DNA from 3 places in the Heyndrickxia vini genome. Region 2 is predicted to be linked to each of the others. Evidence: predicted binding sites of a transcription regulator. Region 2 holds the regulator's gene; each other region holds the start of a gene.
The links. The regulator CtsR, encoded in region 2, represses protease genes until heat stress. The targets are predictions, from matches to a motif close to ATGGTCAATAAAGGTCAAACA.

Region 1 (10,950 bases), 1.7 Mb from region 2:
GATACAGATAAGTATAAATTTGCCCATTTGAGCAGTGCCTTATTATTCTTACCTTATGGTGTGGCTGTAGATGAATTCCAGCATTTTGTTTATGAAAACCCAGAGGCTACCCCTGCGGAAAGAAAGCAAGCATGGAAAAATATTGAAGCGAAATATTTACCGCATCGTGATTATGATGGTTTAGAGTATCTCGAAAAGGGCGGATTCTGGCAAAGACAAGGTCATATCTATGAATCGCCATTTTACTATATTGACTATACACTTGCCCAAATTTGTGCATTTCAATTTTGGAAGAAGTCACAAGAAAATCATGAAGAAGCATGGAAAGATTATATTCATCTATGTAAACAAGGTGGAAGCAAGTCGTTTACAAAATTAGTAAAAGAGGCCAATCTTATTTCTCCATTTGAGGATGGTTGTGTGGAATCTGTCATTGGTACAATCCAACAATGGCTAGATCAGGTAAATGATAGCAAACTATAAAAAAAAGGAGAAAAGCTTTCATTGCTTTTCTCCTTTTTGGTTAATTTTTAATAGACACACTGATTGTATTGTCTATAAGGGTTGCTACTAATTCTTTTTGATCGGGATGATCTAAAATATAATCCGCAATCCGATCCTCCAATTGTTCTTGGATCACTCTGCGAAGTGGTCTTGCACCAAACGCAGGATGATATCCCAATTCCGCGAGTTTTTCTTTTACTACATTTTCCACATCTAATGTAATATGTTGTTCTGCTAATGAATCATTTAATTCATTAATCATTAAATCAACAATTACTAGTAGATGTTCTTTATTTAATGGATGAAATTCAATGATATTATCAAATCGATTCAAAAATTCAGGTTTGAAAAAGCTTCCTAGCGAATCAAGGATACTTGTCTCTTTGATGGCATTATTTTGATCAAATCCTACATGAATTTCTTTTGTAGCTACACCCGCATTACTTGTCATGATAATGACTGTATCCTTAAAGCTAACCGTACGTCCTTGGCTATCTGTTAAACGTCCGTCTTCTAGGATCTGCAGAAACATATGCTGTACGTCTGGATGTGCCTTCTCAATTTCATCTAAAAGGATAATGCTATACGGATTTCTGCGCACTCTTTCTGTTAATTGGCCAGCTTCATCATGTCCAACATAACCTGGAGGTGAACCGATTAATTTTGATACACTATGTTTTTCCATATATTCACTCATATCAAGGCGAATCATTGCATCCTTCGTTCCGAATAATTCTTCGGCTAATGTTTTTGTTAGTTCGGTTTTCCCAACACCAGTCGGACCTACGAAAAGGAATGAACCGATAGGTCGATTTTTTGCTTTTAAACCTGCTCGGCTACGACGAATCGCTTTAGCGATTTTTTTCACTGCTTCATCTTGACCGATTACTTTTTTTGCAAGATTTTCTTCAATGTCTTTCATTTTTTTCTGTTCATCTTCCTGAAGTTTTCCGACAGGGATTCCAGTTTTTTGTTCGATAATTTCATGGATAAGTGATACATCCACAATGATGGAATGATTTGAGTCTTCATCCGTATTCAATGTTTTTTCCAATTGCTCTTCTTCATCACGTAATTTCGCAGCCGTTTCATAATCTTCTTTTTCTAATGCTTTTTGTTTCTCGGAATCGATTTCAACAAGCCGTTCTTTAATATCCGCACGATCGTTAGTACCGATAGCGAGATTTAATTTAGAACCAGCTTCATCCATTAAATCAATGGCTTTGTCCGGTAAATAACGATCTTGAATATAACGATGTGATAAATTGACACACGCTTTAATTGCTTCATCAGAATAATTTACATGGTGGTAATTTTCGTATTTCTCTTTTAATCCATTTAATATATTGATTGCTTGCTCGATAGTCGGTTCGCTCACTTGAACTGGTTGGAATCGGCGTTCTAATGCAGCGTCCTTCTCAATTTGGCGATATTCTTTTAATGTTGTCGCACCAATGACTTGAAGCTCACCTCTAGCCAAGGCTGGTTTTAAAATATTGCCGGCATCCATAGAACCTTCAGCAGAACCTGCCCCTACAAGAAGATGGATTTCATCAATAAATAACAGTATATTTTTTCGACTTTGTAATTCTGTAATTAATTGTTTCATTCGTTCTTCAAATTGTCCACGTATCCCGGTATTTGCAACTAGTGAAGCAACATCTAGTAAATATACTTCTTTATTTTTTAATTTTGCTGGAACATTGTTTTCAGCTATTTTCAAGGCAAGTCCTTCGGCGATAGCTGTTTTCCCGACACCCGGCTCACCAATTAATACAGGATTGTTTTTATTTCGGCGGTTTAATATTTCTATCACACGATTAATTTCCTGATCTCTTCCGATTACAGGGTCTATTAATCCTGCTTTCGCTATATTTGTTAAATTTTTACCGAATTTATCTAAAAAGCTGTTATTTCCTGTATGTTGAGCTTCTTGAGTGTTCACAGTATCCTTAGGGGAATTCCCCAATCCTTTAAATATATCTTCAAATCCATTCATTGAAGGAATACCACCAAATGGTGTCTTTTTCATAGAAAACTCATTTTGATAGCATTCGGAACAAAGATGAAGATTCTGTGTGTGACCATTTATATTTACTCTTAATTGAACATTTGCTAAGTTCATTTGACATTTTTGACATTTCATAAAAGCATTCCTCCTTAAATAGCAATGCAATATTATTTTGATAAAGTTTGATTTTGACTAACTTTGACCTTATTTATCTAAAAATGATGGTCTTTGCTAATTTTGACCATCTTTGACCTTATGAACTTATCTTACACCCAATTTTATATTTTGTAAACTATTTTTTGATCTTTTTTGACCTATTTAAAAAAATATATTATTGTCGTATTTTTCATTGCTTGTACATATGGTTTAGTAGTGGAAACAAATGTGAGGGGATATAAATGAAAAAGTGGATTGGTGCATGTCAAATTGCTGCAGTTTACGTTGGAACGGTAATTGGAGCTGGCTTTGCAACAGGAAGGGAAATTGTTGTGTTTTTTACGAAGTATGGGTTTATCGGAATTTTGTCTATTCTTATTGCAGGATATTTATTTATTGTATTAGGCTCAAAAATCATGGTAAAGGCGATTGATCTTAAGGCACATTCATATGAGGTCTTTAATCAATATTTATTTGGAAGAAGAATTGCGAAGCTGATGAATATATTTATGTTGCTTATGTTATTAGGTGTTAGTGGAGTTATGTTTTCAGGTGCAGGTTCTGTTTTTGAGGACCACTTGGGATTGGACAAAAATATAGGAATATATCTTACCATTGGATTAACCATACTCATTATGGTTATTGGCACAAAAGGGGTATTTGCGGTTAATTCGTTCGTAGTACCGATGATGGTACTATTTAATTTTATCATTATGACACAATCAATCGTGGCGCCAAATTTTGCGAATATATTTTTTCATATACCAGAAGTAGAGAATGGATGGAGGTTTTTCCTCTCCCCATTTTCCTATGCTGCTCTTAATTTAACATTAGCCCAAGCTGTGCTGGTACCTATAGCCTATGAAGTAAATGATAAAGAGATTGTCAAATGGGGTGGAATAATCGGAGGGGGATTATTAACACTTATACTAATATCCAGCCATATTACACTCGTTATGCTGCCAAATGTGAACCAATATGATATCCCAATGGCAATTATTGTACAAAACACGTTTAGTAGTATTTATTTTATTTATGTAGCCATTATTTATGGAGAGATTTTCACATCGATTATTGGGAATATTTATGGTCTAGGAAAACAACTGCGACAATATCTTTCTTTGAAAATGTTTTGGATATATATGATGATCATTGCCGTAGTCACGTTAATAAGTAAGATTAATTACGGAACGCTTCTTTCATTTTTATATCCACTATTTGGTTATATAAGTTTACTATTTATCATATTGTTATGGGTGAAAAAAGACAAAATAAACCTCAAAAAATAGGTTTGTTCTGAACCTGTTTTTTGAGGTTTAATGAAGTGGGAGAACAACTATTAGTAATAAATCAAAAATTAAATGGGAAATAACGACTAGAGGGATACTTTTAAATTTAAAATAAAGTGTTCCCCACACAATCCCTCCAACTAAAGCTGCAAATATTAAAACGATATTACCTGAATAGATGAATACAGAAGCGTTTAAAATGGCGGTTATTAAAACGGCAATCCAGCCTTGTATATGTTTCATGATTCTTTTTTGAATAAAGCCACGCCAAAAGATTTCTTCGCCAGGCGCCATAATAAATACTAAAACAAAATAATGCCAAACCCACTTCGGAGAAAGTAAATGATAGGTTTTTATTACTTTATTCTCCAAGAAAGGAGAAACAATGGAGAAAAACCAGTCTCCAATCCAAAAGATTAAATATAAGCCTATGCCGGACACTATAGCTTTAAATAAGTATTTCTTTGTAGATATATCATCCTCAGACTTTTCATTAACAATAGAATAGCTTATAAGTAATAAAGATACAGCAGTATATATGTACCAAAATATTGATTTATCGTTGAATGTAATATACAACAATACATGCGCTAACAATATTCCTAGAATTAGCTTAATATCTGTCGCGCTGCGTTTCATTTGAAAGTAATCTCCCCTCGACTAAACAATAATAAACAATTTATAAAGTAATTTTAACAAATAACAGTAAGAAATAAAATATTTGTTCTGAGATAAGAAAGTATAAATTTTATAGGATTAATGTTCCCAATAAATATCTGCTTTGTCTAGCTCCAGCGCCTATCCACTAGAAAACTTCAGGACTTTTCCCTACGATAAGTCAACATCGATTCGCCCTTCAGGCTCAACGTGTTTCCTTTATCTCAGTCAAAGTCATTCCAGTTTTTACGTCGATGAGCAAGGCGCTTGCGCTTTTCTAAGAATGAAATTGACTTATATAGAAAGGACTAAAAAAATTGACTATTCTAGCCAATTTTTTTAGTCCTTTCTATGCGTTGATTGATTCTTGAATGATGGTGTAATTTTTATGATTAATTACTGTTTTTTCTTCTAGTTCGAGATCTCGATAATTCTCCATATATGTTAAGTCAACAATTACTGAGTTTTCATTCACCTTCTCAACAACGCCACGTAAACCGTTTTTAAATTCAATAACATTTCCAACATCGGCTTTTTTCATCTGACGTCCCCCATTTCGCATTGATTATTTATTGATAATTTTCTAATATCTTCTATTAAGTTTGCACCATTTTATAGAAATTTTCAAGTTTTTAAACAAATTTTTCCCTTTTTAATTGAACAGGAATGTGTTAATTTAAAAAAGATTTGTTTAGTATCGCCGATATGGAGTGTGGTTCTTTTGACACAGGAAAAAATAATGGAGTTGCTAAATCAACTCCGCACGGGAGAAATGAAAGAATTATATATTGATAATGCTGATTTCTATGAAGTGCGAAAAATTATCGTGGAACAGGATGACTTTAAACATTTTCAAGGAATAGCTCAACGAAATGGTCATGTAATTTATAAATATTTGGAAGTACCTAGAAGCTAATAGGTGCAAAGAGTTCTTTTGAAAGAACTCTTTTTTTTGATAATAGCCTATTTTTATAAAATTTGGTATATTTGTATTATATAGAAAACGTCGACAAGGGGGACTACAGATGGAAAATAAAATAAGCGAATTAAAGAGAGAAATAGCTAAAGTTATTGTCGGTCGGGAAAAAGATATTGAATTATTGACCATTGCCTTAATTCAAGGCGGGCATATTTTATTGGAAAGTGTTCCTGGGACAGGTAAGACATTACTGGCTAAAACATTTGCAAAATGCATCAATGGTGATTTTAAACGAATCCAATTCACGCCAGATGTATTACCAACAGATGTGACGGGAATGCAGTTTTTTAATCCAAAAAATCAGCAATTTGAATTAAGACAAGGACCAATCATAACGAATATTTTACTAGCCGATGAAATTAACCGAGCTACACCAAGGACACAATCAAGTTTGCTTGAAGTCATGGAAGAAAGACAGGTAACAATTGATGGTGAGACCCTTAAAGTAGAAGAACCATTCATGGTAATTGCTACACAAAATCAGGTGGAATCACAACAAGGGACATTTCCGCTGCCAGCAGCACAGCTTGATCGGTTTTTTATGAAAATATCGATAGAGTATCCTACATACGAAGAAGAAAGAGATATTTTAAGAAAATTTCAAAAGGAAGAACCATTATCAACTGTCCAAGCAATCCTTTCGAAAGAAGAGTTGATTTATTTAAAACAAGAAGTTAAAAACATATTAATCAGTGAAGATGTTGAAAAATTTATTTTATTGATTACAAGGCAAACGAGGGAGCATTCAGCTATTGATCAAGGAGCTAGTCCACGTGCAGCATTAGCGTTATTAAAAGCTAGTCAAGGACATGCGTTTATTCAAGGGCGGCAGTTTGTTACTCCTGATGATGTAAAAATCGTTGCCCCGTATGTGTTGAAGCATCGTTTGTACTTATCTATGGAGGCATCATTGACAAATACAGTGGATGAGATTTTTGAGGATATTGTTTCTAATATTCCAGCCCCTGTAGAATCGGTGCGATAAAATGAAATGGGATAAGGAAATTTTAATCACAGGCAATTTGCATTTAATGCGCACATTCTTATTTCTCTTAATCACAATAGCATTTTTGTTTGGTGAAAGCTGGATGCTCTTTATTGTGGCTTCTATAGCTGTTTTTCTGTACTTACATAATTTCTATTTTAGGAAATTAGGAGAAAAATTTTATTTTGATAATAACAAGGAATTAACAAGATTAAACGTCGATACTGAAGGTGAATGGTTGTTGACCTTTGTAAACGAAGGATATCCAATTGTAAAAGGAGCATTATCCATTTCTTTTGATGATTGTATCGAACCAACAACATATCCGTTTATAAAAAATCGTTCATTTATTGAGGTGAATATTCCTTTTAAAGCTTGGACCAATGAACAGGTCGAGGTACGTATCCCCTTTTTGGCCATAAAAAGAGGCGTATCCCGTATTTATAGACTTGAAGTGAAAGTTCACCATTTATTTGGAAGTGGAGCTGTTGTTCTTAATTATAATGAAATAATAAAAAAGAAAAAATTGGTCTATCCTCTGAGAAAATTCCTTCATAACATCGAAAATAAGCCTGTTTTATTGCATGGATATCAAGAAACTTCATCGTCATTGTTTTATGATCCTATGCAGCCTATTGGTACAAGAGAATATGTTAACGGTGATTCGTTCCAGCATATTAATTGGAAAGCAAGTGCGAGGATGCAAAAACTTCAAACAAAGGTATTTCCAAACAATGGAGCACGTACATGGTTATTTGTATTGAATATTTCTGATGGCCATTCAATTAATAGAGATTTGGAGGAATTAATCAGTTTTACGGCCTATTTAATTGAGCAAGCAGTGAAAGAAAATATTGCATTTGCCTTTGCAATAAATGTTCGTACTCATGGCGATATTCCATATTTCTACCTTTCAGAAGGAGAAGGAAAAATTCAAAGACAAAAAGCATTTGAAATGTTATCCATGTTGTCATTTCATACTTTTCCTTTACCACATCTATTCATGTTAAAAGATATAGAAAAAAAAGACATGTCATTTCCAATCATTATTCATGTTGGAGAAAGCGCTATTCAAACTGATAGAATCCTTTTAAGTTTTAAAAGGAAAAACTCGACCATTTTTAAATTGGATACAATAAATGGACAAGGAGTCATGAAGGAATGGAAACAATATCAAATAGAAAAACAAGCTTAAGTTGGATAGTGGGAATCTTCAAGACCATTATTAGTGAATCTATTTTATTGGTGTTATTTTTGTTTCCAATCCGATTAAAGGATGGGATTCACACAATAAGCTGGATGTTTTTGCTTGTTATGTTATTTTCGGTATTCATTTCCCTTCTGCTATCAAAGGGAAATAAGCATAAAGTAAATTTATTGTATTATTCTATTTCCATTCCTTTAATGATAATTGGGTCTATTCTCGCAGGAATCCCGTTTTGGGGGCTTGTTATCATGATTGTTTTTAGTCAGTGGAGATTGTATAAGTTGCTGCCAGAAGATTTTGATGATGAATATTATGATAATCAAAATGGACTGCTTTTAATATCTATTATTGTTGGAATTTTAATTTATGGTATAGGCAAACCTTTAAAATTAGTTGAAATAGACACTATTTTACTGCTTATATTACTCCAATTTTTCATTTCGTCCTATGGTACATTTATGAAAAATTACTTTCTAAGTAATTTTTCCAAGAAAAGTGCTTTTCTTTCTGTCGCATTGTACACCGTTATTATTCCACTTATTATTGGAGGCATAATAGTCGTCATTAGCTTGGGGTTAAGAGAAGGTTTACTAGTGATTGTTACTGCTTTACTAAAATTGATTCCTTTATTGGGTCGAGTATTTCCTTTTTTAGATAAAATAATACAAGTAAAAAATGTAGAACCAACAAGCCAAGAGGAAATAATAAATGATAACACTGAAAATGATCAAGTAACGAGCATTCTTGAAAAGCAAGTTTCGGAAGGAAATAATTTCTATGTAATTATATTAATTGTTTTTTCTGTTTTAGCGATTTTGGCCGTTATACGGTTTAGACGCTTTAAAGCTCCTATGACTGATGATAATGATGAAGTTATATTAACGCGACAATTTGCAAAAAAGACAGAGGAAGACCTTTCAAAGTTAATCAATATACCCTCATATTCAAAAGCAACACATCAAATTAGAAAATATGTATCAGAATTAGAAAAGATTGCTGTTAAGAAAAATATTGGGCGCAAAGGATCAGAATCCGCTCGTGAATGGTTGAAAAGAATTGAAATAAGTTGTTCAAATAATTGGATTAACTTGTATGAAAAAGTCCGTTATGGTATGGAAAATGTCACCATCACAGAGGCAGAGCAATTTATTAATGAGTATAAAATAATTAAAAAACAATTAAAGGATAGAAAACCCTTACATGACTTAGATGAAGCCAATTCATAACTTGTGAAAAATTTTGTAATAATAAAGAGTGAGCAATTGATTTGTTATCTTGTTAAATGCATGGTACCCTTAACAATTGGATAGTCTTATTTCACTTCGATAAAATTTTATTTGACGAAATGGAATAGGTGGCTTATTTTGTTATAAGAACAATAATATTTTATTTATAAAGGAGATTTATAAAATGGCACAAAAACAATTTAAAGTTATCGCAGATACTGGAATTCATGCTCGTCCAGCAACATTACTTGTACAAACAGCAAGTAAATTTGATTCTGAAATCCAACTAGAATATAACGGAAAACAAGTGAACTTAAAGTCAATCATGGGTGTAATGTCACTTGGAATTGGTAAAGATGCTCAAATCTCTATTAGTGCAGAAGGAAGCGATGAAGCAGCTGCATTAGAAAGTCTTGAAGAATTATTGAAAAAAGAAGGTTTAGCTGAATAATGTCAACAATATTAAAAGGAATAGCAGCTTCAAATGGAATTGCTATCGCTAAAGCATACCGTTTAGTTGAACCCGATCTATCATTTGAAAAAAAACAAATTGATGATAGTTCTAGTGAAGTTCAACGATTTAAAGACGCAATTGCTTCAGCTACTTCTGAGCTTGAAGTAATACGAAACCATGCGAATGAAAAGCTTGGTGCAGATAAAGCGGCAATCTTTGATGCACATCTTCTCGTACTTAATGACCCAGAGGTAATTTCTTCGGTTGAAGGAAAAATTAACGATGAAAAAATTAATGCGGAGAGTGCATTAAAAGAAACAACTGATATGTTCATTATGATGTTTGAACAAATGGATAATGAATATATGAGAGAACGTGCAGCGGACATTCGAGATGTAAGAAAGAGAGTTCTTTCCCATTTATTAAATGTTAAGATTCCAAATCCTAGTCTGATTTCAGAGGAAGTAATAGTGGTTGCAGAAGACTTAACTCCTTCCGATACCGCTCAGCTTAATCGTGATTTCGTTAAAGGATTTACAACAAATATCGGCGGAAGAACATCTCACTCTGCAATAATGGCAAGATCGCTTGAAATTCCGGCTGTAGTGGGAACAAAAACTGCAATCGAAGATATTTCTAACGGTGATCTAGTTATTGTTGATGGATTAAATGGTGAAGTTCATATTAATCCTACACAAGAAGTAATTGATCAATATACACAAGAAAAAGTAAAGTATGAACAGCAAAAAGCTGAGTGGGCAAAACTTGTCAACGAAAAGACTGTATCCAAAGATGGCCATCATGTAGAACTTGCGGCTAATATTGGTACTCCAAATGACTTGCAAGGTGTACAAGCAAATGGCGGTGAAGCAGTAGGATTATACCGTACCGAATTTTTGTATATGGGAAGAGACCAATTCCCTACAGAAGAAGAACAATTCGAAGCCTACAAAGCTGTACTAGAAGGCATGAAGAACAAATCTGTTGTTGTTCGTACATTAGATATTGGTGGGGACAAAAACCTTCCTTATTTAAAATTGCCGGAAGAAATGAATCCTTTCCTTGGCTTTAGAGCAATTCGTTTATGTTTAGAAGAACAAGATATGTTCCGTACACAATTACGTGCTCTTTTACGTGCAAGTGTATATGGTAACTTGAAAATTATGTTCCCAATGATTGCGACATTGAATGAATTCCGCCAAGCAAAGGCAATTTTATTGGAAGAAAAAGATAAACTTCAAGCGGAAAATATTCCGGTTTCAGACCAAATTGAGATTGGGATCATGGTTGAAATTCCATCAACTGCTGTTCTTGCCGATCAATTCGCCAAAGAAGTAGACTTCTTTAGTATTGGAACAAATGACTTGATTCAATACACAATGGCAGCGGATCGCATGAATGAACGCGTTTCTTATTTGTATCAGCCATATAATCCAGCCATTTTACGATTAGTAAAAATGGTTATTGATGCCTCACATAAAG
Region 2 (10,950 bases):
TGTCTTTTTTGCCATATTTTACTTCCTCTCTATATATCTATGCTTTTCTGGCATAGTAATTCCCATCACTAATAAAAAAGCACATGCGAAGCGTCTTTATTGAAACTTACTATTCATGCACTTATCTAATTTCTTTTACAAAAAAGTTATTATGCTTATAGACGAATACATCATGCATTTAGTTTCATTTATTAGCAAGTTCCATTACAAAAAATGGAACTTGCTTATTTTCAACGATTTTCATGTACTACTATTATTATATAATTGTTTCGGTTACTTCAGATGGTCTAACGATAAATTCCCCTTCTTGTACGTCAATAATTACCTTTTGGCCTTCAAGTATAACTCCTTTTAACAGCTCTTCGGACAAACGATCCTCAACATGCTTCTGAATAGCTCTTTTTAATGGTCGAGCTCCATATTCTGGATCGTAACCTTCCTCCGCTATCTTTTCCTTTGCTGCTGCAGTTAGTTCCAATTCTATATCTTTTTCCTTTAATCGCTTAACTAATTGATCAGATAATAATGAAACGATATTTCTTAAATGCTCTTTTTCGAGTGCATGGAAAACAATAATTTCATCAATACGGTTTAAAAACTCAGGACGAAAGGCTCTTTTAAGTTCATCCATTACTTTACCTTTCATATCTTTATAATCCTGATTTCCATCTTGAATGTTAAACCCAACATATTTGTTCCTTTTTAAAGATTCTGCACCTACATTTGAAGTCATGATAAGCACTGTATTCCTAAAGTCGACCGTGCGTCCTTTTGAGTCTGTTAAACGTCCATCCTCTAACACTTGTAAAAGTATATTAAACACATCCGGATGTGCTTTCTCAATCTCATCAAGTAAAATAACAGAATATGGTTTACGGCGTACTTTTTCAGTTAATTGTCCACCCTCTTCGTATCCAACATATCCGGGAGGAGACCCCACAAGTCTTGATGTAGAATGTTTCTCCATGTATTCAGACATATCGATACGAATCATTGAATCTTCATCACCAAACATCGCCTCTGCCAATGCTCTGGCTAACTCAGTTTTACCAACTCCAGTTGGACCAAGGAATACAAATGAGCCTATTGGCCGTTTTGGATCTTTCAACCCTGCTCTCGCACGACGAACAGCTTTAGAAACAGCTTTCACTGCTTCCTCTTGACCAATGACTCGTGAATGTAAAATTTCTTCTAGTTTTAATAATTTTTCCGTTTCAGTCTGTGCTAATTTAGATACAGGTACACCAGTCCAGTTAGATACAACTGTTGCAATATCTTCGACTGTTACTTCACTATTTTCTTGACCCTGTTTTTCTTTCCACGATTTCTTTGTTTCTTCTAATTTTTCTCGAAGTCGTTGCTCAGAATCTCTTAGTGAGGCTGCCTTTTCAAATTCCTGACTTTGTACCGCAGCATCTTTTTCTTTCCTTATTTCCTCCAAATTAATCTCTAATTCCTTTAAGTTAGGTGGTGTCGTATAGGAGCGTAATCGCACTTTTGACCCTGCTTCATCAATTAAATCGATAGCTTTATCCGGTAAAAATCGGTCAGAAATATAACGATCAGATAACTTCACCGCAGCTTCTATCGCCTCGTCTGTAATCGACACACGATGATGAGCTTCATAACGATCCCTTAACCCTTTTAAAATTTGTATAGACTCATCAGTTGAAGGTTCATCTACTTGGATTGGCTGGAATCTCCGTTCTAAAGCGGCATCCTTCTCGATGTATTTACGGTACTCATCTAAGGTTGTGGCACCAATACATTGTAATTCTCCTCTTGCTAAAGATGGTTTCAAAATATTTGAAGCATCGATTGCACCTTCTGCACCACCAGCTCCAATGAGAGTATGAAGCTCATCAATAAACAGAATGATATTGCCCGCTTGGCGGATCTCATCCATCACCTTTTTTAAACGGTCTTCGAATTCCCCCCGATATTTTGTACCTGCTACTACAGTACCCATATCCAGCGTCATGACTCTTTTATCACGAAGTGTTTCGGGTACTTCGTTATTAACAATTTGTTGAGCGAGTCCTTCTGCAATAGCAGTTTTACCCACACCAGGTTCACCAATTAACACAGGATTGTTTTTTGTACGTCTGCTAAGAACTTCAATAACTCGTTGAATTTCCTTGCTCCGACCAATGACAGGATCTAACGTCTCTTCCCTTGCTATCGCTGTTAAATCACGTGCAAGACTATCCAAGGTCGGTGTATTTGCATTTGCAGTGCTTCCTCCCTGATGACTTCCTGCTTCATTACTTCCCAAGAGCTGAAGGACTTGTTGTCTTGCTTTATTCAAGCTAACTCCTAAATTATTTAAAACTCTTGCAGCAACGCCTTCTCCTTCACGAATAAGACCAAGCAGTATATGCTCTGTGCCAACATATGAATGACCTAATTTTCTAGCTTCATCCATTGATAGTTCAATTACCTTTTTGGCTCGAGGGGTATAATGAACCGTTTGTCCGGAATCCTGCCCTTTACCAATTAAATTTTCAACCTCAATTTGAATTTTTTCTGGACTCAATCCAAGTCCATACAATGCTTTTGCCGCAATCCCTTCACCTTCTTGAACTAAACCAAGAAGAATATGTTCTGTGCCAATATTATTATGTTTTAACCGTATTGCTTCTTCCTGTGATAGCGCCAATACTTTTTGAGCCCTTTCAGTAAATCGTCCAAACATCATTACGATCTCCTCCTAGCCATTATTTACTTCTTCAAGTTTTAATCGCTCTCGAATTAGCGTTGCCCGACGTATGTCTCTTTCATGGGGACGAAGAGGTCCACCTGCATATTGTTGTAAAAAACCAGGTTGAGTTAATATCATTAATTCATTAAGTATATTTTTAGATACATTTTTTATATATCCTGTATCTATTCCTAAACGTACATCAGATAAGCACTGCGCCGCCTCTTTAGACTCAATAATTCGACTATTTGATAATACTCCGAAGGAACGATATACTTTATCTTCTAATTGTATGTTTGAGGTTTTAATCAATGCTTCTCTAGCTGACCTTTCTTGTGCTATTATTTGCTGCACCACACTCATCAAATCTTCTACAATATCAATTTCTGTTTTACCAAGGGTAATTTGATTTGATATTTGAAAGATGTTTCCTAATGCTTCGCTTCCTTCTCCGTAAATTCCTCTAACAACCAAACCTAATTGGCTAATTGCTGGAATAATTCGATTCATCTGTTGAGTTAAAACCAAGCCGGGTAAATGAACCATAACCGATGCCCTCAGACCAGTACCTACATTAGTCGGACAACTTGTAAGATACCCTAACTTTTCGCTAAAAGCATAATCAATATGTTCCTCCATTAAATCATCGATTTTGCTTGCCTTTTCGAGTGCCTCCTTCAATTGCAGGCCCGGAAATAAGCATTGAATTCGAATATGATCCTCTTCATTAATCATGATGCTTACATCCTCTTCGCTTGTTAAAATAACAGCACCATGTGATGATTCATCTGCTAAATTCGGACTGATAAGATGTTTTTCAACCAAAACCTTTTTCTGTAAGGTTTGTAAATCGTCCATTCTTAGTAATTCCATATTATTTTCATGAAATGACTCGGATTGTAAAGCAGTCTCTACTTTAGCAATTATTTCCCTTGCCTCCTCGTTACTAAACAAGGTTGGAAAATTAAATTGTTTAAAATTCCTCGCTAAGCGTACTCTAGAACTTAATACTATATCAGAATTAGGTCCTTCTAAATTCATCCATGCACTTACAGCTTGGTTAACAAACCTTTCCAGGCTCATGAAGTTTCACTCCCTTCATTGAGAAGTGAGCTCTCCAAAGCACGAACTTGATCTCGAATTTCTGCAGCTTTTTCAAATTCCTCACTTTTTATTGCATGTTGTAAATCAAGTTTCAATTGCTGTATCTGTCTTTTTATATGAACTGTTCCCCCTATTCTTTTAGGAAGCTTTCCGTGATGTTCAAGATTTCCAACATGCAGTCTTTTAATGATTGGTTCTAAACGCCCGCTAAAAGCATCATAACAATGAGCACATCCAAAGCGACCAATATTTACAAACTGTTTAAAAGTCATTTTACAATTTGGACATTGCAGGATTTCATTTTTTTGAATTGTTTCCTGCTTTGCCTGTTGGAACACCGGGTCAAAATTCAATAGCCCAGCTAAAATATTATTAATCGAAAATCCTGGTTCTCCTTCGAACATAAACATTTCACCTTTTTCCTGAGCACACTTATCACAATAATGGATTTCAGTCTTTTCTCCATTAATGATTTTGGTGAAATGTAGGGTTGCCGGTCTTTCATTACATTCCTGACAGATCATTACATTCACCTCTACAATTATTTATATTTCAATGACATCAACATTGCGCTTAGCATTCGTGATCTAAGTTGATCTCTTTCTGGAAGATCAATATATAGGACTGATCGGTCCATCACACTTAGCATAATTTTAGCTTCCCTTTCGGTAATAACCTCTTCTTCCACTAAACGCATAATGACATCTTCTGCATTTGCTTGAGATATTCTTGTTTTTACTAATCGCAATAAATGGTCAATTAAATGTGCCTGGTCATGTGGTCTTACTTTTATAATTCGAATATACCCTCCACCACCTCTTTTACTCTCAACTAAATAACCTCTTTCTATAGTAAATCTTGTATTGATTACGTAGTTAATTTGTGAGGGTACACATTGAAATTTATCAGCCACTTCACTTCTTTTAATTTCAACAATTTCACTGCCATTCATTTCTAAAACTTGTTTTAAATAACCTTCAATTATATCTGATATGTTTTTCATCAAGTCCACCTCCTCCTCCGAGTTGACTTTGACTATATTTGACTTTAATTATACATGAATTAGTAAAAAAAATGCAATTAGAATGTTTATTAAAAATAGTTTTGCCAAGAAGATGAAGATTAAAACTGAAATACTAAATAATAGTGGAAGGGCACTCTTACTAAGGTGCGATAAACTTTAGCGGGAGGAGTTTTGAATGGTCTTTCTGTTTTTTTGATTGGTTTTGAGCTTTTCATAATTGGTTTGTTAATTATTTTGATCGGTTGCTCTTTATTTAATTCGTTTCTGACCTTTTTTGATTGGTTTCTATCTTTTTTTGATTGGTCCTTTTACTTGTTCGATTGATTTGTAGTCTTTTTTTATTGGTCTTTTTATTTTTGCAAATTGTTTTATCAGGGACTGTCTTTTTATTGCTTTTTATATATAAAAACAAAAAAACACGGAGCATACACTCCGTGTTTCATTTGCCTGGCAACGTCCTACTCTTGCAGGGGGAGAGCCCCCAACTACCATCGGCGCTGAGAAGCTTAACTTCCGTGTTCGGGATGGGAACGGGTGTGACCTTCTCGCCATAATTACCAGACTATAAAAATTTTAGGGTTTGTTCCCTCAAAACTAGATAGATGAGAAATACTTCGTAATAACATTGAATCAAATTAGGATAAGTCTTCGACCGATTAGTATTCGTCAGCTCCATGTGTCGCCACACTTCCACCTCGAACCTATCAACCTGATCATCTTTCAGGGGTCTTATTTAGATAAACTAAGGGAAATCTCATCTTGAGGGGGGCTTCATGCTTAGATGCTTTCAGCACTTATCCCTTCCGCACATAGCTACCCAGCGATGCCTTTGGCAAGACAACTGGTACACCAGCGGTGCGTCCATCCCGGTCCTCTCGTACTAAGGACAGCTCCTCTCAAATTTCCTACGCCCACGACGGATAGGGACCGAACTGTCTCACGACGTTCTGAACCCAGCTCGCGTACCGCTTTAATGGGCGAACAGCCCAACCCTTGGGACCGACTACAGCCCCAGGATGCGATGAGCCGACATCGAGGTGCCAAACCTCCCCGTCGATGTGGACTCTTGGGGAGATAAGCCTGTTATCCCCGGGGTAGCTTTTATCCGTTGAGCGATGGTACTTTCCATGCGGAACCACCGGATCACTAAGCCCGACTTTCGTCCCTGCTCGACTTGTAGGTCTCGCAGTCAAGCTCCCTTGTGCCTTTACACTCTGCGAATGATTTCCAACCATTCTGAGGGAACCTTTGGGCGCCTCCGTTACCTTTTAGGAGGCGACCGCCCCAGTCAAACTGCCCGCCTGACACTGTCTCCCACCCCGATCAGGGTGCGGGTTAGAATTTCAATACAGCCAGGGTAGTATCCCACCGACGCCTCCACCGAAGCTGGCGCTCCGGCTTCAAAGGCTCCTACCTATCCTGTACAAGCTGTACCAAAATTCAATATCAGGCTGCAGTAAAGCTCCACGGGGTCTTTCCGTCCTGTCGCGGGTAACCTGCATCTTCACAGGTACTATAATTTCACCGAGTCTCTCGTTGAGACAGTGCCCAGATCGTTGCGCCTTTCGTGCGGGTCAGAACTTACCTGACAAGGAATTTCGCTACCTTAGGACCGTTATAGTTACGGTACCGCCGTTTACTGGGGCTTCAATTCAAAGCTTCGCTTGCGCTAACCTCTCCTCTTAACCTTCCAGCACCGGGCAGGCGTCAGCCCCTATACTTCGCCTTGCGGCTTCGCAGAGACCTGTGTTTTTGCTAAACAGTCGCCTGGTATATATCACTGCGGCTCTCTCGGGCTTGCACCTAACAGAGCACCCCTTCTCCCGAAGTTACGGGGTCATTTTGCCGAGTTCCTTAACGAGAGTTCTCTCGCTCACCTTAGGATTCTCTCCTCGCCTACCTGTGTCGGTTTGCGGTACGGGCACCTTTCACCTCACTAGAGGATTTTCTAGGCAGTGTGGAATCAGGAACTTCGGTACTATATTTCCCTCGCCATCACAGCTCAAGGTACATGGTGACGGGATTTGCCTCGTCACCCCTCTAACTGCTTGGACGCGCTATTCCAGCAGCGCGCTTACCCTATCCTCCTGCGTCCCCCATCGTTCAAACGGTGAAGAGGTGGTACAGGAATATCAACCTGTTGTCCATCGCCTACGCCTTTCGGCCTCGGCTTAGGTCCCGACTAACCCTGAGCGGACGAGCCTTCCTCAGGAAACCTTAGGCATTCGGTGGAAGGGATTCTCACCCTTCTTTCGCTACTCATACCGGCATTCTCACTTCTAAGCGCTCCACCAGTCCTTACGGTCTAGCTTCTCAGCCCTTAGAACGCTCTCCTACCACGGACACCAGACGGTGTCCATCCACAGCTTCGGTGATACGTTTAGCCCCGGTACATTTTCGGCGCAGAGTCACTCGACCAGTGAGCTATTACGCACTCTTTAAATGGTGGCTGCTTCTAAGCCAACATCCTGGTTGTCTAAGCAACTCCACATCCTTTTCCACTTAACGTATACTTTGGGACCTTAGCTGGTGGTCTGGGCTGTTTCCCTTTTGACTACGGATCTTATCACTCGCAGTCTGACTCCTAAGGATAAGTCATTGGCATTCGGAGTTTGTCTGAATTCGGTAACCCGATGAGGGCCCCTAGTCCAAACAGTGCTCTACCTCCAAGACTCTTACCTTAAGGCTAGCCCTAAAGCTATTTCGGAGAGAACCAGCTATCTCCAAGTTCGATTGGAATTTCTCCGCTACCCACACCTCATCCCCGCACTTTTCAACGTGCGTGGGTTCGGGCCTCCAGTAAGTGTTACCTTACCTTCACCCTGGACATGGGTAGATCACCTGGTTTCGGGTCTACGACCTCAAACTCATTCGCCCTATTAAGACTCGCTTTCGCTGCGGCTCCGCCTCTTCAGCTTAACCTCGCTTGAAATCGTAACTCGCCGGTTCATTCTACAAAAGGCACGCTATCACCCGGCGTCTTTCCGAAGGAAATACGCATAGGGCTCTAACTACTTGTAGGCACACGGTTTCAGGTTCTCTTTCACTCCCCTCCCGGGGTGCTTTTCACCTTTCCCTCACGGTACTGGTTCACTATCGGTCACTAGGGAGTATTTAGCCTTGGGAGATGGTCCTCCCTGCTTCCGACGGGATTTCACGTGTCCCGCCGTACTCAGGATCCACTCTGGAGGGAACGAAGTTTCAACTACAGGGTTGTTACCTTCTTTGACGGGCCTTCCAGACCTCTTCATTTACTTCGTTCCTTTGTAACTCCGTATAGAGTGTCCTACAACCCCAAGAGGCAAGCCTCTTGGTTTGGGCTTCTTCCGTTTCGCTCGCCGCTACTCAGGAAATCGCGTTTGCTTTCTCTTCCTCCGGGTACTTAGATGTTTCAGTTCCCCGGGTCTGCCTTCCATACTCTATGTATTCAAGTAAGGATACTACCCCATTACGGGCAGTGGGTTCCCCCATTCGGAAATCTCCGGATCAAAGCTTGCTTACAGCTCCCCGAAGCATATCGGTGTTAGTCCCGTCCTTCATCGGCTCCTAGTGCCAAGGCATTCACCGTGCGCCCTTACTAACTTAACCTAAAAAGGTTGTTTATTACTTACTTAATGGATTCATCCATAAAGTGGCGATTCTCGGTTATTACTTGGTTATTTCTCATTTTATCTAGTTTTCAAGGAACAATTAGTTTGAAAGGAATTAACCTCTCAAAACTGAACAAAACGAAAGCGTCTTTTTGTAACCACGTCAGTGGTCTTCCATATTCCTTAGAAAGGAGGTGATCCAGCCGCACCTTCCGATACGGCTACCTTGTTACGACTTCACCCCAATCATCTGTCCCACCTTCGGCGGCTGGCTCCAAAAGGTTACCTCACCGACTTCGGGTGTTACAAACTCTCGTGGTGTGACGGGCGGTGTGTACAAGGCCCGGGAACGTATTCACCGCGGCATGCTGATCCGCGATTACTAGCGATTCCGGCTTCATGTAGGCGAGTTGCAGCCTACAATCCGAACTGAGAATGGTTTTATGGGATTGGCGTAACCTCGCGGTCTAGCAACCCTTTGTACCATCCATTGTAGCACGTGTGTAGCCCAGGTCATAAGGGGCATGATGATTTGACGTCATCCCCACCTTCCTCCGGTTTGTCACCGGCAGTCACCTTAGAGTGCCCAACTAAATGCTGGCAACTAAGGTCAAGGGTTGCGCTCGTTGCGGGACTTAACCCAACATCTCACGACACGAGCTGACGACAACCATGCACCACCTGTCACTCTTGTCCCCGAAGGGAAATCCCTATCTCTAGGGAGGGCAAGAGGATGTCAAGACCTGGTAAGGTTCTTCTTCGCGTTGCTTCGAATTAAACCACATGCTCCACCGCTTGTGCGGGCCCCCGTCAATTCCTTTGAGTTTCAGCCTTGCGGCCGTACTCCCCAGGCGGAGTGCTTAATGCGTTAGCTGCAGCACTAAAGGGCGGAAACCCTCTAACACTTAGCACTCATCGTTTACGGCGTGGACTACCAGGGTATCTAATCCTGTTCGCTCCCCACGCTTTCGCGCCTCAGCGTCAGTTACAGACCAAAGAGCCGCCTTCGCCACTGGTGTTCCTCCACATCTCTACGCATTTCACCGCTACACGTGGAATTCCGCTCTTCTCTTCTGCACTCAAGTCTCCCAGTTTCCAATGACCCTCCACGGTTGAGCCGTGGGCTTTCACATCAGACTTAAGAAACCGCCTGCGCGCGCTTTACGCCCAATAATTCCGGACAACGCTTGCCACCTACGTATTACCGCGGCTGCTGGCACGTAGTTAGCCGTGGCTTTCTGGTTAGGTACCGTCAAGGTACCGCCCTATTCGAACGATACTTGTTCTTCCCTAACAACAGAGTTTTACGATCCGAAAACCTTCATCACTCACGCGGCGTTGCTCCGTCAGACTTTCGTCCATTGCGGAAGATTCCCTACTGCTGCCTCCCGTAGGAGTCTGGGCCGTGTCTCAGTCCCAGTGTGGCCGATCACCCTCTCAAGTCGGCTACGCATCGTCGCCTTGGTGAGCCGTTACCTCACCAACTAGCTAATGCGCCGCGGGTCCATCTGTAAGTGGTAGCTAGTGCCACCTTTCAATTCTTCTTCATGCGAAGAAAAAAGTTATCCGGTATTAGCCCCGGTTTCCCGGAGTTATCCCAGTCTTACAGGCAGGTTACCCACGTGTTACTCACCCGTCCGCCGCTAATCATCGTAGGAGCAAGCTCCCACAAAGATTCGCTCGACTTGCATGTATTAGGCACGCCGCCAGCGTTCGTCCTGAGCCAGGATCAAACTCTCCAAAAAGATGTTTGATATAGCTCTAGTTTAAAAATAAATTAATTGACGTTTCGTTTTGTTCAGTTTTCAAAGATCAATTTTTCAAAGACAACTTTTATAATTTATCATTATTAAGTTTCTTTGTCAATAACTTTTTTCATTAAAATATCTTATGGTGGAGCCTAGCGGGATCGAACCGCTGACCTCCTGCGTGCAAAGCAGGCGCTCTCCCAGCTGAGCTAAGGCCCCATATTAGTTTTTGTATATAATGGTCGGGAAGACAGGATTCGAACCTGCGACCCCTTGGTCCCAAACCAAGTGCTCTACCAAGCTGAGCTACTTCCCGTACTTAATGGCGCGCCCGAGAGGAGTCGAACCCCTAACCTTTTGATCCGTAGTCAAACGCTCTATCCAATTGAGCTACGGGCGCATATAATGAAAGTTATTTCGCTTCGCAAAAAAACTTTGGTGCCGAGGACCGGAATCGAACCGGTACGGTAGTCACCTACCGCAGGATTTTAAGTCCTGTGCGTCTGCCAGTTCCGCCACCCCGGCAAGGGTTGTCTGGAGCGGAAGACGGGATTCGAACCCGCGACCCCCACCTTGGCAAGGTGGTGTTCTACCACTGAACTACTTCCGCGACTTAATTAGTTATAATGCGGGTGAAGGGAGTCGAACCCCCACGCCTTGCGGCGCCAGATCCTAAGTCTGGTGCGTCTGCCAATTCCGCCACACCCGCGTAAATTTAATGGTGAGCCATGAAGGACTCGAACCTTCGACCCTCTGATTAAAAGTCAGATGCTCTACCGACTG
Region 3 (10,950 bases), 1.5 Mb from region 2:
AAGAGGTAGATCATCCACATATCTGTTATTCGGAGGTTTTGGGTCCCATTCAAACGTGTGATACTTGTATGTGTGAAGTAGACGGGAAAATTTTGAGAGCTTGCTCAACAGAATTCGAAGAAGGCATGAATATTTTAACCTCTTCAAATAGAGCCAAAAATGCTCAAACAGAAGCAATGGACCGCATTTTAGAAAATCATTTACTGTATTGTACAGTTTGTGATAATAACAATGGGAATTGTCGTGTTCATAATACCGCAGAGCAATTAGAAATTGAACACCAAACTCGTCCATTTCGGAAAAAAGGATATGAGGTTGATATGTCACATCCTTTTTACAGATACGATCCCGATCAATGTATCCTTTGCGGACGTTGTGTAGAAGTATGTCAAGATTTACAAGTGAATGAAACCTTATCCATCGATTGGGACCGTGAAATTCCGCGTGTCGTGTGGGATGATGGGAAGTCTATCAATGAATCCTCTTGCGTATCCTGCGGACAGTGTGCCACAGTTTGTCCATGTAATGCATTAATGGAAAAATCGATGTTAGGTGAAGCAGGGCTTATGACCGCAATTCCGAATGACTTATTAAACCCTATGGTTGATCTCATAAAAGAGGTCGAACCCGATTATAAAACCATTTTTGCCTTATCGGAGGTGGAAGCAGCAGCTCGTGATAAACGAACGAAAAAAACAAAAACAGTTTGTACTTTTTGCGGTGTGGGCTGTTCGTTTGAGGTATGGACAAAAGGACGTAAGATCTTAAAAGTAGAACCAACTGAAAATAGTCCTGTAAATAGTGTCTCTACATGTGTGAAAGGGAAATTCGGCTGGGATTTTATAAATAGTGAGCAACGCCTTACTACTCCTTTAATCCGAAAAGGGGAAGCATTTGTTCCCGCAACTTGGGATGAAGCATTTACATTAATTTCGGAAAAAATGGGATCCATTAAAGAAACGTATGGAGGGGATGCACTTGGGTTTGTAAGTTCGTCAAAGACAACAAACGAAGAGGCTTACCTTATGCAAAAATTGGCTCGTCAAGTATTTGGAACGAACAATGTGGATAACTGTTCCCGCTACTGTCAATCCCCAGCTTCAGATGGATTACTGGTAACCGTTGGATATGGAGGAGATTCAGGTACCATTCGGGATATTGAAAACGCGGGACTTGTTATCACGGTTGGTGCCAATCCAACTGAAGGACATCCCGTTTTAGCGACAAGAGTAAAGCGAGCAAAGAAATTACGTGGACAAAAATTGATTGTATCTGACCTTCGTAAGCATGAACTAGCGGAGCGTTCCGATTTATTTTTACATCCTAAACAAGGAACGGACTTTGTTTGGATAACTGCCGTTGCAAAATATATGATTGACCAAGGTTGGCACAATGAAGATTTCATTAAAGCTCGTGTAAGTAACTTTAAAGAATACATGTCAGTTCTTAAGAAATATACACTTGACTACGCAGTTGAAGTGACCGGTCTTCCAAAAGAACAACTAATTAAAACGGCTCAAATGATCCATGAAGCAGATGGAACATGTATTTTATGGGGGATGGGTGTTACCCAAAATATCGCGGGTTCCCATACGTCTGGTGCTATTGCTAACCTTTTGTTGGTATCAGGTAATTTCGGTCGTAATGGAGCAGGGGCATTTCCGCTTCGTGGTCACAACAATGTACAAGGTTCATGTGATATGGGTACGTTGCCACAATGGCTGGCAGGCAACCAGCGATTAACAGACGATACGGCACGTGCTAATTTTGAAAAAGCTTATGGCGTAAAAATTTCTGAGAAACCAGGATTTACGAACATTGATATGCTAGAGGCAGTGGAAGAGGGAAAACTAAAAGCTATGTATCTTATGGGAGAGGACATGGCATGGGTGGATTCAAACGCAAATCATGTGCATGAAACCCTTAGCAAGTTAGAATTCTTTGTTGTACAAGATGTTTTCTTAACAAAAACAGCCCAATTCGCAGATGTTGTACTACCGGCTGCCCCGTCCCTTGAAAAAGACGGAACGTTCACCAATACGGAACGCCGAATTCAACGCTTGTATCAAGTGCTAGATCCATTAGGAGAATCAAAACCGGACTGGTGGATTATAGGGCAAATTGCTAAATATATGGGATACGATTGGAACTATAAACATCCAAGTGAAATTATGGACGAAATTGCTGATCTTTGTCCGACATTTGCAGGGGTATCATACGAAAGGCTTGAAGGATGGAATAGTTTAATATGGCCGGTGCAAAAAGATGGAACAGATGAGCCGCTTCTATATACAGAACGCTTTAACTTTCCGGATGGGAAGGCTCGCTTTTCACTTACGGAATATGTTCCACCTGTAGAATTTACACAAGACTTTGACCTAACGTTAAACAACGGACGACTTTTGGAACAATTCCATGTAGGTAATATGACAAATAAGTCGCAAGGTCTTCAATACAAATTGCCCGAAGTTTTCGTAGAAGTTTCACCTGAACTTGCCCTAGAACGAAAGGTTGAGGACGGTTCTCTAGTACGGCTTGTTTCTCCATATGGTGCGATTAAGCTTCGTGCAGTTGTAACCGATCGAGTCCAAGGAAAAGAATTGTATGTTCCTATGCACTCGGTAAGCCATGAAAATGCGGTTAATCTTTTAACCGGAAGTGTTGGGGATGTTCGGACCCAAACCCCAGCCTATAAAGAAACAAAAGTAAAAATGGAGTTAATTCAAGCAAAAGGAAAAAGACCACTTCCAATGTATAATCCTAGATATGCAACACGTAATCCACAACTAGGTGTTCAAGTGGAACGTAAATGGGCACGTGAAGATTACGAAGCAATTGCTGACGTGAATATACCAGGAGGGTACAAATAATGGCAAAGCCAATTACGAAGATAGATGAACCCATTCTGACCGAGAAAGAAAAACAAGATCAGTTACTTGAAAAAATTTTAAAAGACTTATCTCAAAATACCGATGGGATAAAAGAAACGATTCAACTCCTCCAAGAACTCCATGTCAGTGGAATTCTTGGTGCCATCAATAATCTTGTTGAAGCTAAAGAAGAAGTGGCAAAAATAGCCGTAGGACAAATGTTGCGACCGCCTGTAACAAATGCACTTAATAATGCAATGGCCGCAGCTGGCATGTTAACGGAACTTGATCCCGAAATGATGAAAAAAATGATGGGAGGGTTGTCTAAAGGCCTTCAAAAAGCGGAGGAAGGACTTCAATTAAACAAAAGAGTAACTATTTTTGATCTAATTAAAATAATGAAAGATCCTGATGTTAACCGTGCAATGGGGTTTGGAATCAACTTTTTGAAAGGACTAGGAGAAGGATTGAAGGATTAAAGGATTAACCCATTAAAGTTCCATTCCTTACATTTACGAAGTGATTTAAATTTTGAAGGAAAAGGGAAATGTTTGTATTGGTCAAAAGAAGTCTATTATATAGATAAGAGCAAAATTAAAACCGGTCAAAATTAGTCAAGTAAAAAAGACTAAATTTGATAATAAACTTCAATCCATGGGAAGGTGAACAAATATGGCAAATTATCGTGATCCATTCGGATTTAATTCGGATATGCATGAAATTTTTAATAAAATGATGCAAGGGATGAATGGGGTGAACTCAGAGCGTCGTTATCTGATTAACGGTCGTGAAGTCACCCCGGAAGAATTTGCTTATTATCGCCAAACGGGACAATTACCGGGCAATCAGGGTGACCAAACATTACCAGCTCAAAATGGTCAACTTAAACAAGATGGTATTTTGGCTAAGTTGGGCCGGAATTTGACACAAGAAGCGCGAGAAGGTTTACTTGATCCAGTTATTGGCCGCAATGCGGAGATTCAAGAAACGGCGGAAATATTAAGTCGTCGAATTAAGAATAATCCGGTGTTAGTCGGTGATGCAGGTGTTGGTAAAACAGCTGTTGTGGAAGGTTTGGCGCAAGCGATTGTCAATGGTGACGTGCCCGCCGCCATTAAAAACAAAGAAATTTACTCAATTGATTTGTCTAATTTAGAAGCGGGAACACAATTCCGCGGTGCATTTGAAGAAAACGTACAAAAACTTGTGGACGATGTCAAAGCGGCCGGGAATGTGATTATCTTCTTTGATGAGATTCACCAAATGATCGGCGCAGGCTCAACCGGTGGCGATAGTGGTTCTAAGGGCTTGGCGGATATTTTAAAACCAGCGTTGAGTCGTGGTGAATTAACCGTAATTGGGGCAACAACACAAGATGAATACCGCAACACAATTTTGAAAAATTCGGCGTTGGCGCGGCGTTTCAATGAAGTAACAGTGAATGCGCCAAGTGCAGAAGATACTTTTGAAATCTTAAAGGGTATTCGCAAGCTTTACGAAGAACATCATAACGTCAAGATGCCGGATAATGTTTTAAAAGCAGCTGTGGACTATTCCATTCAATACATCCCGCAACGTTCATTGCCAGATAAGGCGATTGATTTAATCGATATGACAGCGGCGCATTTGTCGGCAAAACACCCAATGAGTGACGTAGTTAGTTTAGAAGCTGAATTAAAAACAGTAAAATCCGAGCGTGACAAGGCAGTTAGTGAAGAAGACTATGAAAAGGCGCTGGCATTAAAGAATAAAATGAATGATCTTGAAAGTAAAATCACCGCTGGTGAAAAGCCACCAGAAGAAGTTGTGGCAACTGTCAACGATGTAGCGGAAAGTGTAGAACGCCTTACTGGTATTCCCGTTTCGCAAATGGGAGCATCAGATATTGAACGCTTGAAAACGATTGGTGAACGATTGAAGGGGCGCGTGATTGGCCAAGATGAAGCAGTTGAAGCTGTTAGCCGGGCGATTCGCCGGAATCGAGCAGGTTTTGATGAAGGCAATCGGCCAATCGGGAGTTTCTTATTTGTTGGTCCAACCGGTACTGGTAAAACCGAGCTTGCTAAGCAATTAGCATTCGATATGTTTGGTAATAAAGATGCGGTTATCCGACTGGACATGAGTGAATATTCGGATCGCATAGCGGTTTCAAAATTAATTGGAACGACTGCGGGTTACGTTGGTTATGACGACAACAGCAACACGTTGACCGAACGTGTACGCCGAAATCCGTACTCGATTGTTTTGCTCGATGAAATCGAAAAGGCGGATCCGCAAGTTTTGACGCTTTTATTGCAAGTGATGGATGATGGTCGTTTGACTGACGGACAAGGTAACGTCGTGAACTTCAAGAATACGGTAATTATCGCGACATCGAATGCCGGTTTCGGAAATGAGAGATTGCTCGGTGATGAAGCCAAGGACAAGCCGTTAATGGACAAACTGGCTCCTTTCTTCCGTCCGGAATTCTTAAATCGTTTCAATGCGATCGTTGAGTTTAGCCATTTGACTAAGGGCGATCTAGAGCAAATTGTTGACTTAATGATTACCGATGTCAACAAAACGTTGGCTAAGAAAGAGTTGACGTTAGAGGTCAGTGATGAAGCTAAAGCTTATTTAATTGAAGAGGGCTATGATGAAGCCATGGGCGCACGGCCATTGCGTCGTGTGATTGAACAACAGATTCGTGACAAGGTTACTGACTTCTATTTGGATCATTTGGAAGCCAAAGACTTGGTCGCAGATTTAGTTAATGGTGAAATTATCATTCGCGAGAAATAATGAAACAAGAATAAAGTCTTTTATTATTCAAAATCCTAATAAAGCTTGTTAGGGGTACGGTAAAATATTATAATAAAAATATATTGTAAATAAGAAAAGATTAATGATGTTAGGTAATGATAAATTGCCTTTAACATTATGTTTTTTTGTTAAATGTGGTGAGAAGGATTACTAGTAGGATAATACTGCTAAGTTATTAGCCCACCATAAAATAGGACGTGTATTTCATTATACACTCTATTTTATGGCGGGCTTTTTGATTACCCATTTCCCGTTACGATATCTTTTATACATTAGAATAGCGGCCGCATTTTGATTTATTATAGTAAACAAAGGGGAACCAAAACATTAGCGATTTTTACTGACAATAAGCCACGTCATCATCATATTTATCGCGGAAAATAAAATGAGTGAAGGACAGATAGGAGAAATGAAATGAAAAAAATATGGAACATCAATTCAATATGTTGCTTCGTGAAGTACGCAAAGAGTATGTTGGGAATGGACCTAGAGAAATTACTACCCGTTTTGTAGGTAATTGGGTTATTAGTGAGATGAAAGGAAATCTAACGAATGTGGAACATTTTATGATTAGCTCGACAGAAGGACAACGAGTTGTTCATGAAGCACGAACTAAATTAGTAAAGCAAATTTATAAGGATCCTGTGGTTATGAAAAAGTTTGAGGAGTTAACAGAGGCGAAAATTGTGAACATCTTTACGGACATTGATTTAGAGACTGATACTGCAATGACCGTTTATGTATTTGACAAACCTATTAATTGATAATAATAATCTATTATTTGAATAATTAAATCGAAACGCAATAAGAAAAGATCATTGATGTTGGGTAACAATAATGCCCTAACCTCCTGTATTTTCATTGAAGGTGGTGTGACGGATAATTGGCAGATACAACTGTTTAGTTATTAGCCCGCCATAAAATAGAATCTGTATGGAAATTACAGATTCTATTTTATGGCGGTTTTTTTGGTTTCAATAAAATGAAAAAATATATGGCTTATCATTTCAATACAACAATTATTCGATAGGAGGTTTTTGGTTTTGTCTTGGCTTGTTTTATACGTCATCGGAATTATTTCCTATGCTGTTAGTGGTGCCTTGGTCGCACTTGCAGCTAGGTACTCATTTATAGGAATTTATGTGTTGGGATTAACAACTTCATTTGGTGGAGCGGTAATCCGTAATCTAATTATCGGAATCCCACTTTCACAAATATGGAATCATTTAACGATTTTAACGGTTTTAGTGACATTAACTATTATTATATTTTTGCCAATGAAATGGATCCGGCATCGAAAACGATGGGGGCTTTTTTTTGACTCTATTGGGCTTGCTTCGTTTGCCATTCAAGGGGCATTAGCAGCAGTAAAAGTGTACGATAATTTAGGGATAACGATTTTAGCATCCATGTTTACCGGAGTAGGAGGAGGAATGATTCGAGATTTATTAGTTTGTCGTAAACCATTGGCATTAAAAGAAGAAATACACGCTGTTTTAACAATAATCTGTGCAATCTGTATTTGGTTAAATTGGACAAATCCTGTCCAACTCACTTTTATTGTTATTATTGTTGTCACAACACGTATGTTTGCGGTTGGCTACAAATGGAAGTTGCCTTTGTCTTATAATTTAAAGAGATGGAAACTATCCAATAAAGGTAGTAGATTGTAGAAATTACCCCGAGGGGAATGGAAACACACTATTGCGGCACGACAGCATCTCTTTTGGGATAGAATGCAATGAGGTCAGATAGGCCTCCTTAATATTCTATAAAATATTCCAAAAACCCATTATAGGTTCCCAGGAGAGGCATGTTAAATGATTAATTGAAAAAAGGTTATCTTAGATGTAAAATAAATCATTCTAAGATAACCTTTTTCATTAAAAAATATTACGTAAATGTATTTCCGTACGTTGTCATATAAGGAGTTGAAACTCCTCGGTTTATTTCTTATGTATACAAAATCTCTACATATGAAGAAAGAAGTAAAATAGTAACAAGTATATTAATGGTTCTAAATACCTTTGGTTGTCTCTCTTCCGGGATCTCTTTTTGTATACAAAGTGAATTAGTCATATTGTTTATTAGATAAACAATAATGATCGCAAATAGAATAAAAATGGAGATCACTATCAATCCCTCCTGTGTTTCCTAAATGTTTATGCTTAAGATACCAAATTTTAAATTAAAAAGATAGCTATTTTAAGAGATATCAGAATCAAATAAATGGTAATTTACTTTTGGAAAATAGTAATTAAAGCGTTAGATAAGTGTTTAAAGGTTTAAAATAAAAAACCATCTATTTTTATTCCCCAATGAGATGAATATGACAGGGGAAAAATGGTATTATACTGATACAAGCTAATGATAACGGAAAATACAAACGGTATAGTCATCGAAAAGAACTAAATGAGGTGAAATGATATGGAATCAATGGAACAAAGGCTTGAGCGTATAGAGTTTCACCAAAAATTACTATTAAAAATGATTGCTGAAAATCAATATGATTTTTATCGAATCGTTATTGAAAACCATCTACAAGAAAAAGATGTGGAGGATTTCTATAGACTCTGTAAAACATTAACTAAAGAAAGTGAAGAACAAAAGGCTGATAAATTCGTCTTTTTTTCCCCACTTTTCAAAAAGTTTAAAGATGAGCTTCATCCCAAGTTAGATCCTGAACAAGTCATCCAAGCCTGTTTAAAACAAAATATTTTTCCAGAGCTTATGGAAATCCTAAATAAAAATTTATCTTAAAAATTACTCAAGCTTTCACTCTCTGTTGGAAGCTTTTTAACATTTCCGTTTTCTTCAATAAATTCTGTTTCTATATTATGAAAGGAAGTTTCGAATATTTCCATAAAATCTTCCCCATATATATTACGAATAATGGCCATTAATTCGATAAATTCAGGAAATTTTCCATACAAATTTTTAATTGGCAATGCACCATTTAATACAACGCTATTTGAAGGATTAAATGATTCCATCGAATCAAGTAATAAAGTTTCCCCTTTTTTTGTTAATTGAATGTAGGTGTTTCTTTTATCATTTTCCTTCTTAGAAAACTCCAGTAATTCCCGTTCTTCTAATTTTTTTGAAAAATTAAAAGCTGTTGAAACATGCATTACTCCAAATTTTGCTACATCCGATATGGATGCCCCCTTTAGATGATAGGCAATCCAAAGAATATGATGTTCATTAATGTTCAAATCATATGGTTTTATCCATTGCTGCCAATCCTTCTCAATCATTTTCCAAATCGCTTTGCTAATTTGCGTAATTCTTTGACTGAACAGCAAGGCTTCCTTTATTGAATAAGGACTCTCTGTCATTACTTCACCCACTTTATATATATATATATTTATTATGCCAATAAAATAAAGATTAATAAAGATGTAAATTAACAAAATTTTTAGACAAAAATTTTGTCTCGGAAAAGTTCACTTTGGAATTAGCGGGAGCTTGGCCGTTCTTGGATTTTTGACTCTAATTCCTCAATTGAATCTTTCAATGCTTGTACTTCATGAAAAATACTTTCTTTATTTTCTTCAATATTATTTTGCCAATCGGAAATCGCGGATTTAATATCGGAGACGAATTTGATTGCGATATCTTTACCTTCCGATGATAATACATGGATTGAGTTTTTTAGCTCATGTACATTTTTTGTTATATCTTTTGCAGATGACATCCAATCGTTTTTTGAATCGGATAGTTGTTTTCTTAATTCTTTACCTGATGTAGGAGTTGTTAATAAGGCTGAAAGAGTACCGGCAATTCCTCCTACTATTATCCCGTAAGCAAACATTTTTTTGTTCATGACCACACCCCATTTTATAATATAAAGTGATTATTAAGAATTTTTTGCATACCCCATAATCTATTTTTCTACAATAATTTGCAAAATCCTGCATGAATATTTAAATTATAGTACAATTTTTAAAAAAATGCACTGAAATTAACTACTTTATTAACATTTTATTGGAATTAAGAATCATGAAGTTCGCTTATTTTGCATATTTTTATCGTGTGAAGTATTTTAAAAATATAATGAATCAACGAGGGAATTGTTCAATCCAAATGGAGAAAGAGGTGTGGATATTGAGTGGAATCATTTTTTGCCTCCTCCTTATATGTATTTTCTTTTTGATAGGATCAATTTATAATGTTTTAAATTACCAAAGACCGGGGGTCTATCCGCCTAAAAAAATTTTAAAACAGAGGATTGTGTTTTTAGGCAGTGGTGGGATTATCTCTTTATTATTATTTGTTATATTGTTAATAATGACATAAAAAATCCTGCCTAAATAGCAGGATTATCTTAAACATTTATTGAATATTTTTGGATATTGCTTCTGCGATTTTTTTATAATCATCTTGTGTGTATTCACTTTGATTATTTTTCCAAACGGCACCAAAGCCATCACCTTTTCCATAACGTGGGATTAGGTGTAAATGAAAGTGAAAGACGGATTGGCCAGCATGTTCACCATTATTATTGACAAGATTCATACCTATCGGATTAAATTCAGCTTTTAAGGCATTTGCAATCGTAGGAGCCACTTCAAAAATATTCTTGGCGATTTCTGGAGTCAATTCAAAAACGTTTTCTTTATGTATCTTTGGAATGATTAATGTATGACCCTTTGTTACTTGACTAATATCAAGAAAAGCAAGGACATGTTCATTTTCAAATACTTTTGCGGATGGAATTTCACCATTTATAATTTTACAGAAAATACAATCACTCATACTATCCCACCTTTCAATTTTTATTTAGTATATCTTATAATGGCTAATAATGGAACAAGAAAAGCATAAGCGCTTTGGTCTGCTTCTCGTGCTGGACAGATAAAAGAAAAGGGACGGGGAATTCCGATGAAATCCCGTCCCAATTGAAGGGGGTACACATTAAGGGTTTATAAAATCAATGGTCTGCCTTTGATAAACACCTCATTTATGATAAGAGTGTTATTTCAAATTTAACGGAGTAAATGACCTTTGTTCAACGCGATCATCCCCTTATTGTTTTAACATTTATTCAACGTTTAAAACAGTAAGTGATCTTCGACAAACACCTCATTTATGATAAGTGTATTTGTAACGTTGTTGCCATATCCTAGACCTGCCCTATTCGCTTTTACGGTTTTGGTCTTTAATAACCACCCCGATTAATTGCGTTTGTTAACCCCTTCGCTTATTATCATGTACAATATAGAAAATAGTATTCATGAATTTTTACGTTTTTTATGATGTGGACTACGAATATTGA

Region 1: I5776_RS13730 (ATP-dependent Clp protease ATP-binding subunit) is a predicted target of CtsR. The motif match lies at 2,812-2,832, and genes of this name have one in related genera.
Region 3: I5776_RS14620 (ATP-dependent Clp protease ATP-binding subunit) is a predicted target of CtsR. The motif match lies at 3,427-3,447, and genes of this name have one in related genera.

What each region holds. Positions count from the first base shown of each region.
Region 1 covers NZ_CP065425.1:2,736,848-2,747,797, reverse strand. The annotation lists gene I5776_RS13735 (M3 family oligoendopeptidase) at 1-483, shown strand, start outside; gene I5776_RS13730 (ATP-dependent Clp protease ATP-binding subunit) at 524-2,650, opposite strand; gene I5776_RS13725 (YkvI family membrane protein) at 2,914-3,960, shown strand; gene I5776_RS13720 (CPBP family intramembrane glutamic endopeptidase) at 3,988-4,599, opposite strand; gene I5776_RS13715 (YkvS family protein) at 4,967-5,158, opposite strand; gene I5776_RS13710 (hypothetical protein) at 5,357-5,533, shown strand; gene I5776_RS13705 (AAA family ATPase) at 5,643-6,581, shown strand; gene I5776_RS13700 (DUF58 domain-containing protein) at 6,628-7,776, shown strand; gene I5776_RS13695 (hypothetical protein) at 8,037-9,014, shown strand; gene I5776_RS13690 (phosphocarrier protein HPr) at 9,199-9,465, shown strand; gene ptsP (phosphoenolpyruvate--protein phosphotransferase) at 9,465-10,950, shown strand, end outside.
Region 2 covers NZ_CP065425.1:90,869-101,818, reverse strand. The annotation lists gene radA (DNA repair protein RadA) at 1-15, opposite strand, end outside; gene clpC (ATP-dependent protease ATP-binding subunit ClpC) at 257-2,698, opposite strand; gene mcsB (protein-arginine kinase McsB) at 2,711-3,784, opposite strand; gene mcsA (protein-arginine kinase activator protein McsA) at 3,781-4,329, opposite strand; gene I5776_RS00515 (CtsR family transcriptional regulator) at 4,347-4,808, opposite strand; rRNA gene rrf (5S ribosomal RNA) at 5,275-5,391, opposite strand; rRNA gene I5776_RS00505 (23S ribosomal RNA) at 5,466-8,417, opposite strand; rRNA gene I5776_RS00500 (16S ribosomal RNA) at 8,607-10,164, opposite strand; tRNA gene I5776_RS00495 (tRNA-Ala) at 10,311-10,386, opposite strand; tRNA gene I5776_RS00490 (tRNA-Pro) at 10,407-10,483, opposite strand; tRNA gene I5776_RS00485 (tRNA-Arg) at 10,491-10,567, opposite strand; tRNA gene I5776_RS00480 (tRNA-Leu) at 10,604-10,692, opposite strand; tRNA gene I5776_RS00475 (tRNA-Gly) at 10,703-10,777, opposite strand; tRNA gene I5776_RS00470 (tRNA-Leu) at 10,795-10,876, opposite strand; tRNA gene I5776_RS00465 (tRNA-Lys) at 10,887-10,950, opposite strand, start outside.
Region 3 covers NZ_CP065425.1:2,908,930-2,919,879, reverse strand. The annotation lists gene fdhF (formate dehydrogenase subunit alpha) at 1-2,870, shown strand, start outside; gene I5776_RS14625 (helical membrane plugin domain-containing protein) at 2,870-3,349, shown strand; gene I5776_RS14620 (ATP-dependent Clp protease ATP-binding subunit) at 3,543-5,651, shown strand; gene I5776_RS14615 (Na-translocating system protein MpsC family protein) at 6,098-6,436, shown strand; gene I5776_RS14610 (trimeric intracellular cation channel family protein) at 6,716-7,345, shown strand; gene I5776_RS14605 (hypothetical protein) at 7,626-7,805, opposite strand; gene I5776_RS14600 (DUF1878 family protein) at 8,100-8,432, shown strand; gene I5776_RS14595 (HTH-type transcriptional regulator Hpr) at 8,429-9,010, opposite strand; gene I5776_RS14590 (YtxH domain-containing protein) at 9,130-9,498, opposite strand; gene yhzF (membrane protein YhzF) at 9,675-9,971, shown strand; gene I5776_RS14585 (HIT family protein) at 10,008-10,430, opposite strand.